DNA from 4 places in the Pantoea sp. SGAir0175 genome. Region 3 is predicted to be linked to each of the others. Evidence: predicted binding sites of a transcription regulator. Region 3 holds the regulator's gene; each other region holds the start of a gene.
What was found. Region 3 encodes CRP, which controls carbon source genes, mostly activating them, when cyclic AMP is high. Its sites were predicted from a motif close to ATGTGANNNNNNTCACAT; they were not measured.
Positions count from the first base shown of each region.

Region 1 (4,104 bases), 1.5 Mb from region 3:
CGGTGAAGTAAGTCTGCAGGTTGAGCAGGGCGTAACCAGCGCGGATCACGCGGTTGAGGCCCGGCTCTTCCAGGCCCAGTTCGGCCATGAATTCGTCGCGCTCTTCATCTTCCAGCTCGGCGATATCCGATTCCACTGCCGCACAGACCGGCACCACCACTGAGCCTTCGGCTTCAGCAATCGCGCGCACCTGGTCGAGATACGGGTTGTTCTCGAAACCGTCTTCATTGACGTTGGCGATGTACATGGTCGGCTTCAGCGTCAGGAAGCTGAGATAACGGATCGCCGCTTTCTCATCGGCGTCCAGCGCCAGCGAGCGCAGCATACCGGCGTTTTCCAGATGCGGCAGGCACTTCTCCAGCGCGGCCAGTTCGGCTTTAGCATCTTTGTCGCCGCCTTTGGCTTTCTTCTGGCAGCGCTGTATGGCACGTTCGCAGGTGTCGAGATCCGACAGCGCCAGCTCGGTGTTGATGACATCAATATCTTCTGCCGGGTTTACTTTACCGGAGACGTGGATGATGTTGTCGTTTTCAAAGCAGCGCACTACGTGGCCGATGGCTTCAGTTTCGCGGATGTTGGTCAGGAACTGGTTGCCCAGGCCTTCACCTTTCGACGCACCTTTTACCAGACCGGCGATGTCCACGAACTCCATGGTGGTTGGCACCACGCGCTGTGGCTTAACAATTTCGCTCAGCTGATCGAGGCGCAGGTCAGGCATCGGCACAACGCCGGTGTTGGGTTCGATGGTGCAGAACGGAAAGTTGGCTGCTTCGATACCCGCTTTGGTCAGCGCGTTGAACAGGGTGGATTTACCGACGTTCGGCAGGCCCACAATACCGCATTTAAATCCCATGATCTTACCTTTCTCACTGAGTGTGCAGCGCTGGCAGACAGCGCCGACTGATTCAAAAATTTTCGCGCATTATACACAGAATTCCCTGCGGCGGCGCGGGAATTGGCTTAGCTGGCTTTGAAGGCGTGCAGGCGGTTCATCGCCTTGATCTTGTCCTCTTTCAGCCACAGCTCGGTGCAGCGCACCGCTTCGTCGATCGCCTCGTCAATCAGTTTCTGCTCGCTGGCCGGTGCCTTGCCGAGCACAAATCCGGTGACCTTGTTACGATCGCCCGGATGGCCGATACCGACGCGCAGGCGATGAAAATTGTTGTTATTACCGAGCTTGCTGATGATGTCTTTCAGGCCGTTATGACCGCCATGGCCGCCGCCCTGTTTGAATTTAGCCACGCCTGGCGGCAGGTCCATTTCATCGTGTGCCACCAGAATCTCTTCCGGCGTAATGCGATAGAACGTTGCCATCGCCGCCACCGCTTTGCCGCTCAGGTTCATAAAGGTGGTGGGCACCAGCAGGCGCACATCCTCGCCGGCCAGCGACAGGCGCGCGGTGTAGCCGAAAAATTTCGGCTCCTCTTTGAGGGACTGATTATGGCGCGAGCAAAGTAAATCCACATACCAGGCGCCAGCGTTATGGCGCGTTGCCGCGTATTCAGCGCCGGGATTGGCCAGCCCCACAATCAGTTTAATGCTGCTCACGATGTTTATCCTGTCTCGCTGCGAAAGGGCGATAGTTTACTGCCTGCCGGCAGGGATGACAAAGGGCGCAATGACAGATTAATGACCTAAGGTGACTAATCAATTTCTATCGAAATCAAGGCGCTGGCGGTAAAGTTTTGTCAGACATTGTGAAGGATGTGTGATCCTGTACGCATCTTAACCGCCAGCCATTGCCTAAACTTATGGCCAGTTAACCAAACGTGCTGTTTTCTGCGTTGCTGAAAAGGATGGAGGTAAATCATGAAACGTCAACACTGCCGCACTGTCGGTAATGGTTTGATGTGTCTCGGCTTGTTAACCATGGTGCTAGGGGTGGGTTATTCCATCATTAACCAGCTACCGTCGGTCAACCTGCCACAGTTCCTCGCGCATGGAGCGATGTTCAGTATTTTTGTGGGTGCGCTACTGTGGCTGGTCGGCGCACGCGTCAGCGGACGGGAGAGGGTGGAAGACCGCTATTACTGGCTGCGTCACTACGGTGACAAACGCTGCCGTCGCGATCACCACTCAACGCACTAACCGGCTTCCGCCATTGCCGCCTGCGGCGTCTGATAACCTTCGACGCGGTTACGTCCGGCGGCTTTAGCGCGATACAAGGCTTCATCAGCCAGCGCCAGCAGGTCGGGAAACGCCTGATGCCGCTGGCTGGCAGTGGCAAAGCCAATGCTCACCGTATAACCGATGTCGTTGGGTAGCGACAGCTGTGTCGCCAGCCGGATACGCTCACATATGCGCTGCGCCTGCTCACTGTCGCCAGGAAGCAACGCGGCAAACTCCTCACCGCCCAGCCGGGCAAACTGACCCTCAACCGGCATTAACGCTTTTACCACCTGACAAAAATCCACCAGCACCCGATCCCCCTGCTGATGGCCATAGCGATCGTTGATGCTTTTGAAATGATCTAGGTCGAATAGCACAGCACTGTAAATATAAGGCTGCGGCAAACGTGCGTGGCGCAGCAGCAGTTTTTCTGCGGCTTCAAACAGTGCGCGCCGGTTCCAGACGCCGGTAAGCGGATCGTGCAGCGACGCCAGCTTATGGGCGATCTGCGTACGCTCATTGACCATCGCCAGGATAGTGAATGTCAGGCCGATGACGAAGAGGATCGACTCCAGAATCACATACACCGAAAAGCCGGACCCGCCAATGGCGCCCGGTACGGGGGTGGCTACCGCATCGTCAAGGAAAATGCGCGCCAGATGGAACAGTAAGTGGATCCACAGCAGTATCTGCGCGGGCCAGAAAGTGACGGTCAGCGTGGCGCGTGCCTGCCACAGCAGACGAATCAGCGCGGCGGTAAAGATGATGCACAGCAGGCACATGACCAGCACGCGTTTCGGCTGGCCGTGATAGAACTGCGGAAAGGCACAAAGCAGGGCCCACAGTAGCGCACCAGTGATCCAGCAAAAACCAAGCGGAAAGCGGCAAAAAGTACGAAAGGCGTTGAGCAGGGTGCCGTAAGCCAGCAGCATGATGACATTCCCGACCGCCACCGGCAAAAAGTGCAAACCGGCGCTGCGCAGGCTGCTGAGCAGCACGGCGGCAAGCGTCAGTATTAGCGTCAGCGTGGTAAAACCCAGCACCCGGTCGTACTGCGCCCCGACCCAGGCAAAAATCAAAATAATGCTCAGAAACCCCAGCACGTAGAGCTCGCAAATAAACAACGTATAAATGTCGAGTGGCATGGTGGTCGGAGTTCTTAGCAAAAGTGTGGTGAAAAATATCACTAATCACTGGACCGCTAAAGCCCGGATGCGCTTGTCTGATAAAAAGAGTGGAAGGCGGGGAGATTGGCGGATTTTGAGGCCATTTATCGCGCAAATAGTGGCAGCGGAAGCGGCTTTATCGGGATATTACTCCGCGCTCAGGCAATAAAAAACCGGGCAGGGTGCCCGGTTTTTCGCGAACAATTAATGTTCGAACATCGCCGAAATCGATTCTTCGTTGCTGATACGACGAATGGCTTCGGCCAGCATGCCAGACAGCGTCAGTGTACGCACATTTGGCAGCGACTTCATCTCTTCCGACAGCGGAATAGTGTCGCAAACAATCACCTGATCAATCACTGATTTGCGCAGATTTTCCACCGCGTTGCCAGAGAAGATTGGGTGGGTGGCGTAAGCGAACACGCGTTTCGCGCCGCGCTCTTTCAGTGCTTCAGCCGCTTTGCACAGCGTACCGCCGGTGTCGATCATATCGTCGACCAGTACGCAGTCACGACCAGCAACGTCACCGATGATGTGCATCACCTGCGACACGTTCGCACGCGGGCGACGTTTGTCGATGATGGCCATGTCGGTGTCGTTGAGCAGTTTGGCGATAGCGCGAGCGCGCACCACGCCACCGATGTCCGGAGAAACCACAATCGGGTTTTCCAGACCAATCTGCAGCATATCTTCCAGCAGAATCGGGCTACCGAACACGTTATCCACCGGGACATCAAAGAAGCCCTGGATCTGTTCAGCGTGCAGGTCAACCGTCAGTACACGGTCCACGCCGACGCTGGAGAGGAAATCAGCCACAACTTTGGCGGTA
Region 1 is NZ_CP028081.1:1,834,009-1,838,112, forward strand. It holds gene ychF (redox-regulated ATPase YchF) at 1-853, opposite strand, end outside; gene pth (aminoacyl-tRNA hydrolase) at 961-1,548, opposite strand; gene ychH (stress-induced protein YchH) at 1,810-2,088, shown strand; gene C1N56_RS08405 (GGDEF domain-containing protein) at 2,085-3,254, opposite strand; gene prs (ribose-phosphate diphosphokinase) at 3,480-4,104, opposite strand, start outside.
Region 1: pth (aminoacyl-tRNA hydrolase) is a predicted target of CRP. The motif match lies at 1,707-1,724, and genes of this name have one in related genera.

Region 2 (4,104 bases), 1.7 Mb from region 3:
ATAGACTTCAATCTGGCGTTTACCGGCGCGATCGTGGATCACGCTGCAGTCTTCCGCTGCGGTATGAATGCGATCAACCCGATCGGGATAGGTTTGTTTCCCGTCCGCTGCGCTGCCGATGGCACTGTCCTGCACCTTATCGATGTAGCTGTTGCCGAGCCCGCTGACTTCAACCTGCGCAATGTCCGCCACCTGAAAATAGCTGTGCAGCGCGGCAGTGGCTTCATAATCGCCCCAGGCTTCCAGCTCAATCTCACAGTGTTCAGCAATGCGGAAGCGCGCCAGCAGTGTGAAGTCGTGCGGCCACAGTTTTTTCGTTTGTGCATTACTTTCCAGCGTGAACGTCAGCATGACCGCATCTTCGTTCTCATCATGCGCCGTCAGCGTCCACGGCTGATTGCGGGCAAAGCCATGCGCAGGTTCACCTGCCGGACCAAACCACGGCCAGCAGACCGGCACGCCGCCGCGAATGGCTTTTCCGCTGACGAATGGCGTCTTGTCGCTGAGCCAGATGGCGGGCTGCTGACCGGCCGGTTGCCATGCCAGTAGGTGCGCACCCTGCAGGGCAATGGCGGCGCGCACTTTCGGATGGCTGATCACCAGAATCGATAATTCACCCATCTGACGCTGCGACAGGTAAGGGGTGATCTGCGTCACCACGGGCAAGTTAAAGAGCGAATTGTGCATTGTCAGACCTTCTCTCATCCAATCGAAAAAAAAGGGGCGACCGAAGTCACCCCTTGTCTGTTTAGCCGGTTAGCTTACTTAGCAGCAACCAGTGCAATCAGATCCAGAACCTTGTTGGAGTAACCGGTTTCGTTATCGTACCAGGAAACCAGTTTCACAAAGTTGTCGTTCAGAGCGATACCGGCTTTCGCGTCGAACACGGAAGTCAGGGTTTCGCCGTTGAAGTCGGTAGAAACCACGTCGTCTTCGATGTAGCCCAGCACGTCTTTCATGTCACCTTCAGCAGCGGCTTTGATGGCTGCACAGATGTCTTTGTAAGACGCTGGTTTTTCCAGACGGACGGTCAGGTCAACCACAGAGACGTTTGGTGTTGGTACGCGGAACGCCATACCGGTCAGTTTACCGTTCAGCTCTGGCAGAACTTTGCCTACTGCTTTTGCTGCGCCGGTAGAAGATGGGATGATGTTCTGCGCTGCACCGCGGCCGCCGCGCCAGTCTTTGTGAGACGGGCCATCAACGGTTTTCTGGGTGGCGGTGGTGGCGTGAACAGTGGTCATCAGACCTTCAACGATACCGAACTTGTCGTTGATCACTTTAGCCAGCGGTGCCAGGCAGTTGGTGGTGCAGGAAGCGTTAGACACGATGTCCTGGCCGGCATATTTGTCGAAGTTGGCACCACGAACGAACATTGGGGTGTCATCTTTAGACGGGCCAGTCAGAACCACTTTCTTCGCGCCGGCAGTGATGTGTTTACGTGCGGTTTCGTCGGTCAGGAAGATACCGGTTGCTTCAGCAACAACGTCAACGCCCACTTCGTCCCATTTCAGGTTAGCCGGGTCTTTCTCAGCGGTAACACGGATTTTTTTACCGTTAACGATCAGCGCGCCATCTTTCACTTCTACGGTGCCGTCGAAACGACCGTGTGTAGAGTCATACTTCAGCATGTAAGCCATGTAATCGGCGTCGAGCAGGTCGTTGATCGCGACGATTTCGATGTCAGAACGCTGCTGAGCAGCACGGAAAACGATGCGACCGATACGGCCAAAACCGTTGATACCTACTTTGATAGTCATATATTCCACCAGCTATTTGTTAGTGAATAAAAGGTTGGCTGTAAAATTACAAAAACCTTACCAGGCGTCAAGCGGAATCGTGTCAATTGTTGCGACAGGTCAATTCCAGCGCCAGGAATAATTGGGTGCGCAAACGCTTGCGCAGCGCCCTTATTGCGCACCTATCTTACGCCGAATGCAGACTAAAAAGGGATGACTGTTGCAAAGAGTGATCGTCATCACAAAATTGCGCAGTGCTGGTCGGGGCAAAAGCATCCGCACGAAAAAAGACCCGGAAGATGTTGTTCGTTTGTTAGAATACTAGACGATTTTTACAGAATGACACTCCGGAACTCAAAATGGCTAAAGACACCGCACCCGAGGCAAAAATTGCCCAGCTGTCGGAAATGCAGCGCTACGTCACTCAGCATCGTGGAACCGAACCGCCTTTCACCGGCGCGCTGTTGCACAACAAGCAGGAGGGTATCTATCACTGCCTGGTCTGCAACGCACCGCTGTTTCTCTCCGAAACCAAGTATGACTCCGGCTGCGGCTGGCCGAGCTTTTACCAGCCGTATAACGATGAAGCTATCCGCTATCTGGAAGATGACTCGCACGGTATGCACCGCGTCGAAATCCGCTGCGGTAACTGCGACGCCCATCTGGGCCACGTCTTCTCGGATGGCCCGCAGCCAACCGGCGAGCGCTATTGTGTCAACTCAGCGTCGCTGAACTTTACTGACGAGCAGGGCAATCAGCACGAGGGCTGAGCATGAAGCAGGAACTGGAAGCAATGCTGGCGGCGATGACGCCGGAAGTCTACGAGCGCCTCGCCAGCGCGGTGGAAACCGGCAAGTGGCCAGACGGCGTGGCGCTGACGCAGGATCAGAAAGATAACTGCCTGCAGCTGGTGATGCTGTGGCAGGCGCGGCACAACGACGAACCGCAGCACATGACCATCGGTAAAGGCGGCGAGATGGTAATGAAGTCGAAAAAACAGCTGAAGGAAGAGTGGGGAATCGAGTCCGACGTGACGCGCATCAACCTGCATTAACTGGCTGCAGGGCTGGAGAGTTCCAGCCCTGATTTTCAGATAATGACCGCACCCTGCGCCTGCATCTGCGCGATCGCGATCTCGCTGTCGTCCGGATTGAGATTGACGCCACGGCAGCCTTCCTGCACCACCTCAACGTGATATCCCAGTTCCAGCGCATCCAGCACGCTGTACTTGACGCAGTAATCGGTCGCCAGGCCCAGCATCACCAGGTGAGTAATGCCGCGCTCGCGCAGCCAGCTGTCGAGCTCGGTTTTGCGGCGGTGCCCGTTATCGAAAAAGGCGCTGTAGCTATCCACATCCACATCGCCGCCTTTATGGAACACCGCATCAATCAGACTGCGATCGAGATCCGGATGGAAATCCGCGCCCTGTGAGTGCTGCACGCCGTGATCCGGCCACCAGATCTGCGCCAGACCATTCAGTTCACCGAGGGTATACACCGGCTCGCCAGAGACCGAGGCAAAGCTGCCGTGATTGGCCGGATGCCAGTCCTGCAATGCCACCACGCATTCACCGCGCGCGCGGAATTCGCGTGCATAGCGATTAGCAACGGCAACCGTCTGGTCACCTTCACGCACGGCCATCGGGCCGCCGGGGCAAAAATCGTTCTGAATATCGATGATTATCAATGCCCGCTTCATGGGATTTTGCTCCGTATCAGTCTTCGGTCAGTTCGCCACGTAAATTCTGCTGCATTTTGGCACGAATTTCAGCGCTGGTGAGGTTCTGGCTTAACAAAAAGTGCAGTTTAGTCAGGGTGGCCTCGACGGTCAGATCAAAACCACTGATCACGCCGGCGTGTTCCAGTGCGTTGCCGGTGGCGTAACCGCCCATGTTGACCTTGCCGGACATGCACTGCGTCAGGTTCACCACCACAATGCCGCGCTCGCTGGCCTGCTGCAGTTCGGCAAGAAACTCGGCGTTTTGTGGCGCGTTGCCCACACCGTAAGAGCGCAGAATCAGCGCCTTCACCGGCTGACGCAGGAAATTGCGCACCACGTCGGCAGAGATGCCTGGATAGATGGTCACCACACCAATCGGCTGAGGCGTGATCGGATGGACGATCAGCTCACCGCTGCCGCGCGGTGCTGGTGGCGTATTGAGACGGCGAATATGGATGCCTGCTTCCAGCAGCGGCGACAGGTTCGGTGACGCAAACGCATTAAAGCCGTCGGCGTGGGCTTTGGTGGTGCGGTTACCGCGGAATAGCGTGTTGTTGAAGAACAGCGCCACTTCATTAATCGGATAGTTAGCCGCGACGTACAGCGAGTTCAGCAGGTTCTGCTGACCGTCTGAGCGCAACTCGGC
Region 2 is NZ_CP028081.1:1,968,245-1,972,348, forward strand. It holds gene C1N56_RS09070 (D-hexose-6-phosphate mutarotase) at 1-687, opposite strand, end outside; gene gapA (glyceraldehyde-3-phosphate dehydrogenase) at 762-1,760, opposite strand; gene msrB (peptide-methionine (R)-S-oxide reductase MsrB) at 2,099-2,509, shown strand; gene C1N56_RS09085 (YeaC family protein) at 2,512-2,793, shown strand; gene pncA (bifunctional nicotinamidase/pyrazinamidase) at 2,829-3,437, opposite strand; gene ansA (asparaginase) at 3,454-4,104, opposite strand, start outside.
Region 2: msrB (peptide-methionine (R)-S-oxide reductase MsrB) is a predicted target of CRP. The motif match lies at 1,967-1,984, and genes of this name have one in related genera.

Region 3 (4,104 bases):
GACAGCAGCTGCAGTGAATACACCGCCGTCACCGTAAAGCCAATCATCGACCAGCCATAATATTTACGCGTGATCAGATAGCTGGCGAGGGTGATGACCAGCATGGTCAGCAGGGCAATCGACTCCGGAACAGCAAAGCGCAGCGACGCTGCGGCGATCAGCAAGCCGGCGAAGGTGCCGAGCGCGCGGTGCTGAATGCGCACGCGCGTGGCGCTGTAGCCGTTCTGGCTGACAAACATGATGGTCATCAGAATCCAGTAGGGCTTGGGAATATTGAAGAACAGCGCCAGCGCGCTGCCGAACATCAGCATCACCGCAAAGCGCGCCGCCGTCCGCAGCGCGGCAGATTTTAGCGACAGGTAGCTGCGCAGCGCCGGCAACAGCGGCAGGCGGCGCTGGCGATCGGCCATCAGGTCGCGGGTATACAGCGGCTTCTGCGTGCGCAGCACGCGCGCAATGCGGCTGAAATGGTAGAGGCAGAAATTACCGACCGGATTATCCGGGTGCTGCCGGGCAATTTTCTCCAGCGCGCCGAGCGGCTTTTCCATGTGGAAGCGTTCCGGCAGCTGGTGATAGAGAATGGCATCGGCCAGCACGCGTAGCCGTGCCGAAATGATTTTCGCGTTCCAGCGGATCACCGCCTCGGCGTGGCTCTGCTCCACCAGCTTTTGCACCTCTTCCGGCTGGTGCAGGCTGACCGAGATGTGCTCCTGCAGATCGAGCGCAACCTGAAAGGCGCGCGTCAGGCGTTTATGGCTGTTATCACGGCTGGCCGACAGCATATGCATCTGCTGGTAGCAGGTGGTGATCAGATCGACCGCTTTCTGCTGGCGCGCCAGTAATGGTGGCAGCGCTTTTTCCGGATCGGTCAGCTGCGTCAGCAGGGTGTATTTGGCGTCGCAGTAATCGGCCAGCTCGCGGTACAGCAGGCTGAGGGTCTCGCGCATCGGCTGCTCTTTCCACAGCCAGAACCAGAACCAGTTAAACAGCCCGTACCACAGCGTCCCGCCGATATACAGCAGCGGCGGGACCCACATCGGCATACGGCCGACGAGGCTTAAGGTAAAGATGGCGGCGATCAGCGTGCCGGGCAGCAAACGACCATGCAGCGGGCTGATTTCACCGGTCACGCCCACCAGCAGCGGCAACACCAGCAGAATCAGCGGCAGCGGCACAGCGTAAGCCGTGAGGTACTGAATCAGAAAACTGCCGCTGGCGAACAGTGCGCCGCCGACAATCAGCCGTTTGAAGAACCGCTTGTGTGGCGTATCCAGACCGGCGATGTTGCAGCAGGCCGGCACCAGGGAGAACAGCAGCCCTTTTTGCAGATCGCCAAACAGCCAGCCGAGCGCCACAGGCAGGCACAGCACCAGCGTTTGCCGCAGCGCATAGTTAACTTCCGGATGATAGATGATTCGACGCCACATCAGCTCATCGTAAACAGAAACGGCGCGATGTTGCCATCACGCCGTGGGTGAGAAGAAATCAGCGGGTGCCGTAAACGACGATGGTTTTGCCATGTGCGGAGATCAGGTTCTGATCTTCCAGCATTTTCAGGATACGACCCACGGTTTCGCGTGAGCAGCCCACGATCTGACCAATCTCCTGACGGGTGATTTTAATCTGCATACCGTCCGGGTGGGTCATGGCGTCAGGCTGTTTCGCCAGGTTGAGCAGCGTTTGCGCGATACGGCCGGTCACATCGAGGAAGGCAAGGTTGCCGACTTTTTCAGATGTTACCTGCAGGCGACGCGCCATCTGCGCCGACAGGCGCATTAAAATATCCGGATTGACCTGAATCAGCTGACGGAATTTTTTGTAGGAAATTTCAGCCACTTCGCAGGCGGTTTTCGCACGTACCCAGGCGCTACGCTCCTGGCCCTCTTCAAACAGGCCGAGCTCACCGATGAAATCCCCCTGATTGAGGTAGGAGAGAATCATCTCTTTGCCTTCTTCATCTTTAATCAGTACCGCGACGGAACCTTTCACGATGTAGTACAGCGTTTCCGCTTTCTCACCCTGATGGATGAGGGTGCTTTTGGATGGATATTTGTGAATATGGCAATGGGACAGGAACCATTCGAGTGTAGGGTCTGTTTGCGGTTTGCCGAGAACCATTCGCTATTATCCTCTGTTGTAATCGTGCCCAAAATACAGGGGGCAGTTTTCCCTGTCAGGCGGTGAAATCGTCCAGCGTTTCCCGTGAGGGACAGTTATTCGGGGGTGGATTCGTAAGCGATGCTTTTGATTCGTCCCGCTTTCGTCTTTCGTGACGAAAATATTTTCAGCACTGTTTGTAGCATAGCTTTTGCAACCTGTCTCCTGTTGTCTCGCTTCAGCAGGTGGGGGATGCGTCTGCATTGCTGTTTGTCAGGTGAAAGCGTACTCTGGCGGCAAAACCGCCGCTTCAGGAGAAAGAATAATGCAGGCACGAGTGAAATGGGTGGAAGGGCTGACCTTTCTCGGAGAATCCTCATCCGGTCATCAGGTATTAATGGACGGCAATTCCGGTGATAAAGCGCCCAGCCCGATGGAAATGGTGTTGATGGCTGCGGGCGGCTGCAGCGCGATTGACGTGGTGTCGATTCTGCAAAAGGGGCGCAACGATGTCGCCGATTGTGAAGTCAAACTGACCTCGGAACGCCGCGAAGAAGCGCCACGCATTTTTACGCATATCAATCTGCATTTTATTGTCAGCGGCAAAGCGCTGAGCGATAAAGCGGTAGCGCGCGCGGTGGATCTGTCCGCGGAGAAGTACTGCTCGGTGGCGATCATGTTGGGCAAGGGCGTCGAGATAACGCACAGCTACGAAGTGGTGGAGCTGTAATCCAGCCGGGAGCGCGGCCCTGCGCTCCCGATCTCAGCTCCTCCCGGCGAAACTGGCGCGTTAGCCTGCGCTATTCAATACGTTTTCCTTCAATCAACCGCTGCACCAGCGGCGTCATGATTAACTCCATCGCCAGTCCCATCTTGCCGCCCGGCACCACCAGCGTATTCATGTGGGAAATAAACGAGCCCTGGATCATCGCCAGTAAATAAGGAAAAGCGATGCCCTCCAGGCCGCGAAAATGAATCACCACAAAGCTCTCATCCAGCGACGGGATCTCACGCGCGGCAAACGGGTTCGAGGTATCCACGGTCGGCACGCGCTGGAAGTTGAGGTGCGTGCGGGAAAACTGCGGCGTGATGTAGTTGATGTAGTCTTCCATCGAACGCACCACCGAATCCATCACCGCTTCGCGCGAATGGCCGCGCTCGCTGGTGTCGCGCACCAGTTTCTGAATCCACTCCAGATTAACAATCGGTACCACGCCAACCAGCAGATCGACATGTTCAGCCACGTTATGCTGCTGCGTCACCACGCCGCCGTGCAGGCCTTCATAGAACAGCACATCGGTGTTTTCCGGCAGCGGCTGCCAGGGTGTAAACGTGCCCGGCACCTGATTCCACGGCACCGCTTCATCGTAGGTGTGCAGATATTTGCGCGACTGGCCGAGTCCGCTCTGACCATAGTCGCGGAAAGTCTGCTCCAGCAGGCCGAAGTCGTTGGCTTCCGGGCCAAAGTAGCTGATGTGACGCCCGAGGTCGCGCGCCTTACGAATCGCCATGTCCATTTCCGGACGGGTATAGCGATGGAAACTGTCGCCTTCTACTTCCGCCGCGTGCAGATCCAGCTGCTGGAAAATTTTACGGAAGGCGAGACTGGTGGTGGTGGTTCCGGCGCCGCTGGAACCGGTAACGGCTATGACTGGATGCCTGGCTGACATAACAGCGCTCCCTGTGAAGTCCGGCGATGAGCATTGTTACCACGAATTGCCGCCTGACGCATCAGCCGCGAAATTCCCGCCGCGGCATAATATTGACCGATTCATGCAATTCTGACCACACCAGTACCACCTCGCCCTGCTCGAGCTGGCGGCGCACGTCGGCCACTTTCTGCGTCAGGCTGCGCTCCTGCTCGCCATAATCGGTGCCTTCACGCAGCACAAAACTTTCTATCAGGTTTTCCAGCGTTGTCGGGTCGAGTTCTTGCCAGGGAATAATCACAGTTACATATCCAGATAAGTTGAGAGCCAGTCCGGCACGCGCTGCTCCAGCCACATT
Region 3 is NZ_CP028081.1:298,100-302,203, forward strand. It holds gene C1N56_RS01305 (YccS/YhfK family putative transporter) at 1-1,427, opposite strand, end outside; gene crp (cAMP-activated global transcriptional regulator CRP) at 1,486-2,118, opposite strand; gene C1N56_RS01315 (OsmC family protein) at 2,423-2,827, shown strand; gene C1N56_RS01320 (phosphoribulokinase) at 2,898-3,767, opposite strand; gene C1N56_RS01325 (YheU family protein) at 3,829-4,047, opposite strand; gene C1N56_RS01330 (hydrolase) at 4,050-4,104, opposite strand, start outside.

Region 4 (4,104 bases), 780 kb from region 3:
GCTAACGGAAACAGCAGGCGGTCCGGCTCGACGCGACGCTGACGCCGCAGCTGGCCTGGCGTGACGCGGAAATAATTTTTAAAGGTGCGGGTGTAAGCCTGTTGGGTATCAAAGCCGTAGCTCATCGCTACCTGCAAAATCGCCTCATCACTGTTGATCAGCGTGAGCGCTGACTCAGTCAGCCGGCGCTGGCGAATGTATTCTGCCAGTGAAAAACCGGTGTGCTGACGGAACAGACGTTGCAGATGCCAGCGGGAATATCCCGAGCGGCGTGCTACTTCATCCAGATGCAGATCGTGCCCTAAATTTTTTTCAATCCACTCCAGCAAACTACGGATAAATTCGCGCTGATTCATGACTTCCTCCGGCGTCGGTAAAATGTCCAGTGACGTCACTGTAGCGCGTTAAATTTATCCCTTAATTAGCAGAAAATTAGCGCAGAATTAGCAAGCAAAAAAACGGCTTTCCCGACGAAACAGCGCGCCAGGTTAATTCTGCGCTAATTATCGGGCGCTACACTGCGACAAGTTATTCAGGAGGGCATCATGCGTGTGCTGCTGGTAGAAGATGATGAAATGATCGGCGCCAACCTGCAGCAGGCACTGGAGGCCGCCGGCTGGTCGGTGGACTGGGTGCGTGACGGCGTATTTGCCAGCAACGCCTGGCAGGAAGGCGGGTACACCTGCGTCCTGCTCGATCTCGGTTTACCGCGTGAAGATGGCATCAATGTGCTGCGCCGTGCGCGCACGCGCGGTGACATGACGCCGGTGCTGGTGCTGACCGCGCGTGATACCGTGCAGCAGCGCATCCAGGGCCTGGACAGTGGCGCCGATGACTACTTACTCAAACCCTTTGATCTGCAAGAGGTTCTGGCGCGTATGCGAGCCATCACCCGACGCCGCCACGGTGCGGCGGACTCCCTGCTGGGCAACGGCGACGTGCAGCTCGATATGATGACGCGTGAAGTGCTGTACAAAGGCCAGCGCGAGCAGCTAACCGCACGTGAATACGCCCTGCTCTATGCGCTGCTGGAACGCCCGGGCGCGATCCTGTCGCGTGAGCAGTTAGAAAACCGCATCTACGGCTGGGGCGAAGAGGTCACCAGCAACGCCGTGGACGTGCTGATTCACGGCATGCGGCGCAAACTCGATAACGAAGTGATTCGCAACGTGCGCGGTCTGGGCTGGCGGGTGCCGGCAATATGAGATCCTTTACGTTTATGCGGTCGCTGCGCAACAAACTGCTGGCCACGCTGGTGCTGCTGCATCTGGCGATGATCGGCGGTGTCACCTGGTATTTCTACCACTGCTATGGCGACATGATGGGCACCATGAAGGACGACCAGCTCGCCAAAATTGCCGATGCCTGGTCAAGCAGCCAGCGCATGCCGGCACTGATGCCAATGGTGATGCAGCAGGAGAAACTGAAAAGTACCTATATCGTTCAGCTCTGGGACACCAATAATCACCTGCGCGCCAGTTCCTGGCCGGCGTTGCACGCGCCCCTGCAGAGCAAAAAAGGCTGGTCAGATTTAAAAGTTGGCGACTGCGGCGATGACTGCCAGTGGCGCGTTTACACCCGTCCCGGCGAGCTGGGCAGCGAGATCGGCAATATTCAGGTGCTGCACAACGTCGGCTACATGAAGAGCCTGATGGTTAAACGCGTACTCTCCGCCATCATTCCGCTGATCCTGATGATGCCGCTGTCGCTGCTGGTGATCTGGCTGGTGGTGCGTGCCATTACGCGCGATCTGCGCGTGGCGTCGCGCCAGATTGCGGCGCAGGAAACCCTGCATCCGCACAGCGTGTCGCCGGACGGTCTGCCGGACGAAGTGCTGCCGCTGGTCGATGCTTATAACTCGCTACTGGATAAACTACGCGCGGCCTGGTCGTCACAGCGCCAGTTCCTTGAGGATGCCGCGCATGAACTGCGCACGCCGGTCACCGCCGTCACGTTACAGCTGGAGAACCTGCGTCAGCACATCCTGCCGGGCGAAGCCAGCCGCCAGTTTGATCAGCTGGAAGCGGGCGTCACGCGCACGCGCCATCTGGTGACGCAGTTGCTGAATATCTCACGCCAGGAGGATCAGTCCGTGGTCGCCAGCGTCGAGACCATTGAGCTTGATGACCTGCTGAAGGAAAGCATTGAGCAGCTGATGGTGGTGGCGGACAAGCGCGGCATTGATATCGGCTTCAACGGCACCGCGCACTATCGTCTGCACGCCAGCCGCTCTGATCTGCGCAGCCTGTTCGATAACCTGATCGGCAACGCCATGCTGCACACGCCGGAAGGCAGCCTGGTGGATGTGCTGCTGCATCGCGTCGGTCATCATACGGTAGTGGATATTGTCGATAACGGCCCCGGCATGCCGGAGTCGTTTATCGAGCGCGCCTTCGATCGCTTTACCCGCTCGCCGGATGTCCAGGCGCAGGGCAGCGGCTTAGGATTATCGATCGTGCGCAGCGTGGCGCAGAAGCATCAGATGCAGGTGGCTCTGTCGAATTGCCTGAACCCGCAGGGTGAAGTGTGTGGCCTGCAGGTACGCGTAACCCTTCCCTGACGTCTTTCCTCTCCGGCGCGATAATCCGCGCCGGCTATTTTCTTCTCCTGCCAGTTCTCTGCGTATCCCGACAACGTAAACGGTTGCGGGGTTCCGTTCGTTACACGGCTTTTATGTGATCAACTTCACATATTTACTGAATCCAAATGCAACACTTTTTGACAAACGTGATCAAAATCTATTTTCTATCGCTCTGTTACAGGCACATTACGCGGGCCTGAAAATCCGGCGCGTCAGACCGGCGACAACAGCACACTGCCCATCCCCTGGGATCGATTTCACCCGATCGCAGCATTTGCGCGGCGATCACGAGCAAGTGGTTAAAAAATAATGAAATTTAAAACGTTGATAGCAGGGGCCTTACTGGCCAGTAGCTGGACCGGCGCCGCACAGGCGGCGGAAAGCGATCCGCAGTACCTTTCTGACTGGTGGCATCAGAGCGTGAACGTGGTAGGCAGTTATCACACCCGCTTCGGACCCCAGTTCAACAATGATGTGTATCTCGAATACGAAGCCTTTACTAAAAAGGACTGGTTTGATTTCTACGGCTACCTTGACCTGACCAACTTCTTTGGCGTGGGTAACAGCAATGCCAACGGTATTTTTGACCACGGTTCGCCGATGTTCATGGAAATTGAGCCACGCTTCTCCATCGATAAGCTGACCGGCACCAGCCTGGCGTTCGGACCGTTCAAAGAGTGGTACTTCGCTAACAACTACATCTACGACATGGGTCGCAACAGCGACAGCCGTCAGAACACCTGGTATATGGGTCTGGGTACTGACATTGATACCCATAGCGATATCGGCCTGTCACTGAACGTGTACGCGAAATACCAGTGGGAAAACTACGGTGCGGCGAACGAAAACAGCTGGGATGGTTATCGCTTCAAGGTGAAATACTTTGTGCCGATCACTGACCTGTGGGGCGGCAAGCTGAGCTATATCGGCTTCACCAACTTTGACTGGGGTTCCGATCTGCGTGACAAGTCTGACCGCTCGCGCACCAGCAACTCAATTGCCTCCAGCCACATTCTGTCGCTGAACTACGATCACTGGCATGTCTCTACCGTGGCGCGTTACTTCCACAACGGCGGCCAGTGGGCTGATGGCCAGGAGCTGAACTTCGGCAACGGTCCGTTTGAAGTGAAATCAACCGGCTGGGGTTACTACCTGGTGGTGGGTTACAACTTCTAAACCGCTTCCGGCGTGGCCGCTCACCATCGCGGCCACGCCAGTCGGTTACGCCTGTGGCTTCACCACGTTGATGCGCCATGGGATGCCAAACTTATCGATAAACATCCCGAAGCCGTTCGACCAGAAGGTTTTCTGCCATTCAGTGGTCACTTTGCCGCCCGCAGAGAGCTTATCAAACCAGGCTTTACCCTCCGCTTCATCTGGCGTGGCCAGGCTCACCGCATAACCGGCATGTTCGGACGCCGGTGGCTGGGCGGTATTGCCATCACTTAGCATCAGCTCGCCCTGACCAATGCGCAGATGCGCATGCATAATCTTTTCCGGCGGCAGCGGCGGCGCCGACTCAT
Region 4 is NZ_CP028081.1:3,657,301-3,661,404, forward strand. It holds gene C1N56_RS17180 (helix-turn-helix domain-containing protein) at 1-356, opposite strand, end outside; gene C1N56_RS17185 (response regulator) at 546-1,205, shown strand; gene C1N56_RS17190 (sensor histidine kinase) at 1,202-2,560, shown strand; gene C1N56_RS17195 (nucleoside-specific channel-forming protein Tsx) at 2,891-3,757, shown strand; gene yjdN (VOC family metalloprotein YjdN) at 3,803-4,104, opposite strand, start outside.
Region 4: C1N56_RS17195 (nucleoside-specific channel-forming protein Tsx) is a predicted target of CRP. The motif match lies at 2,674-2,691, and genes of this name have one in related genera.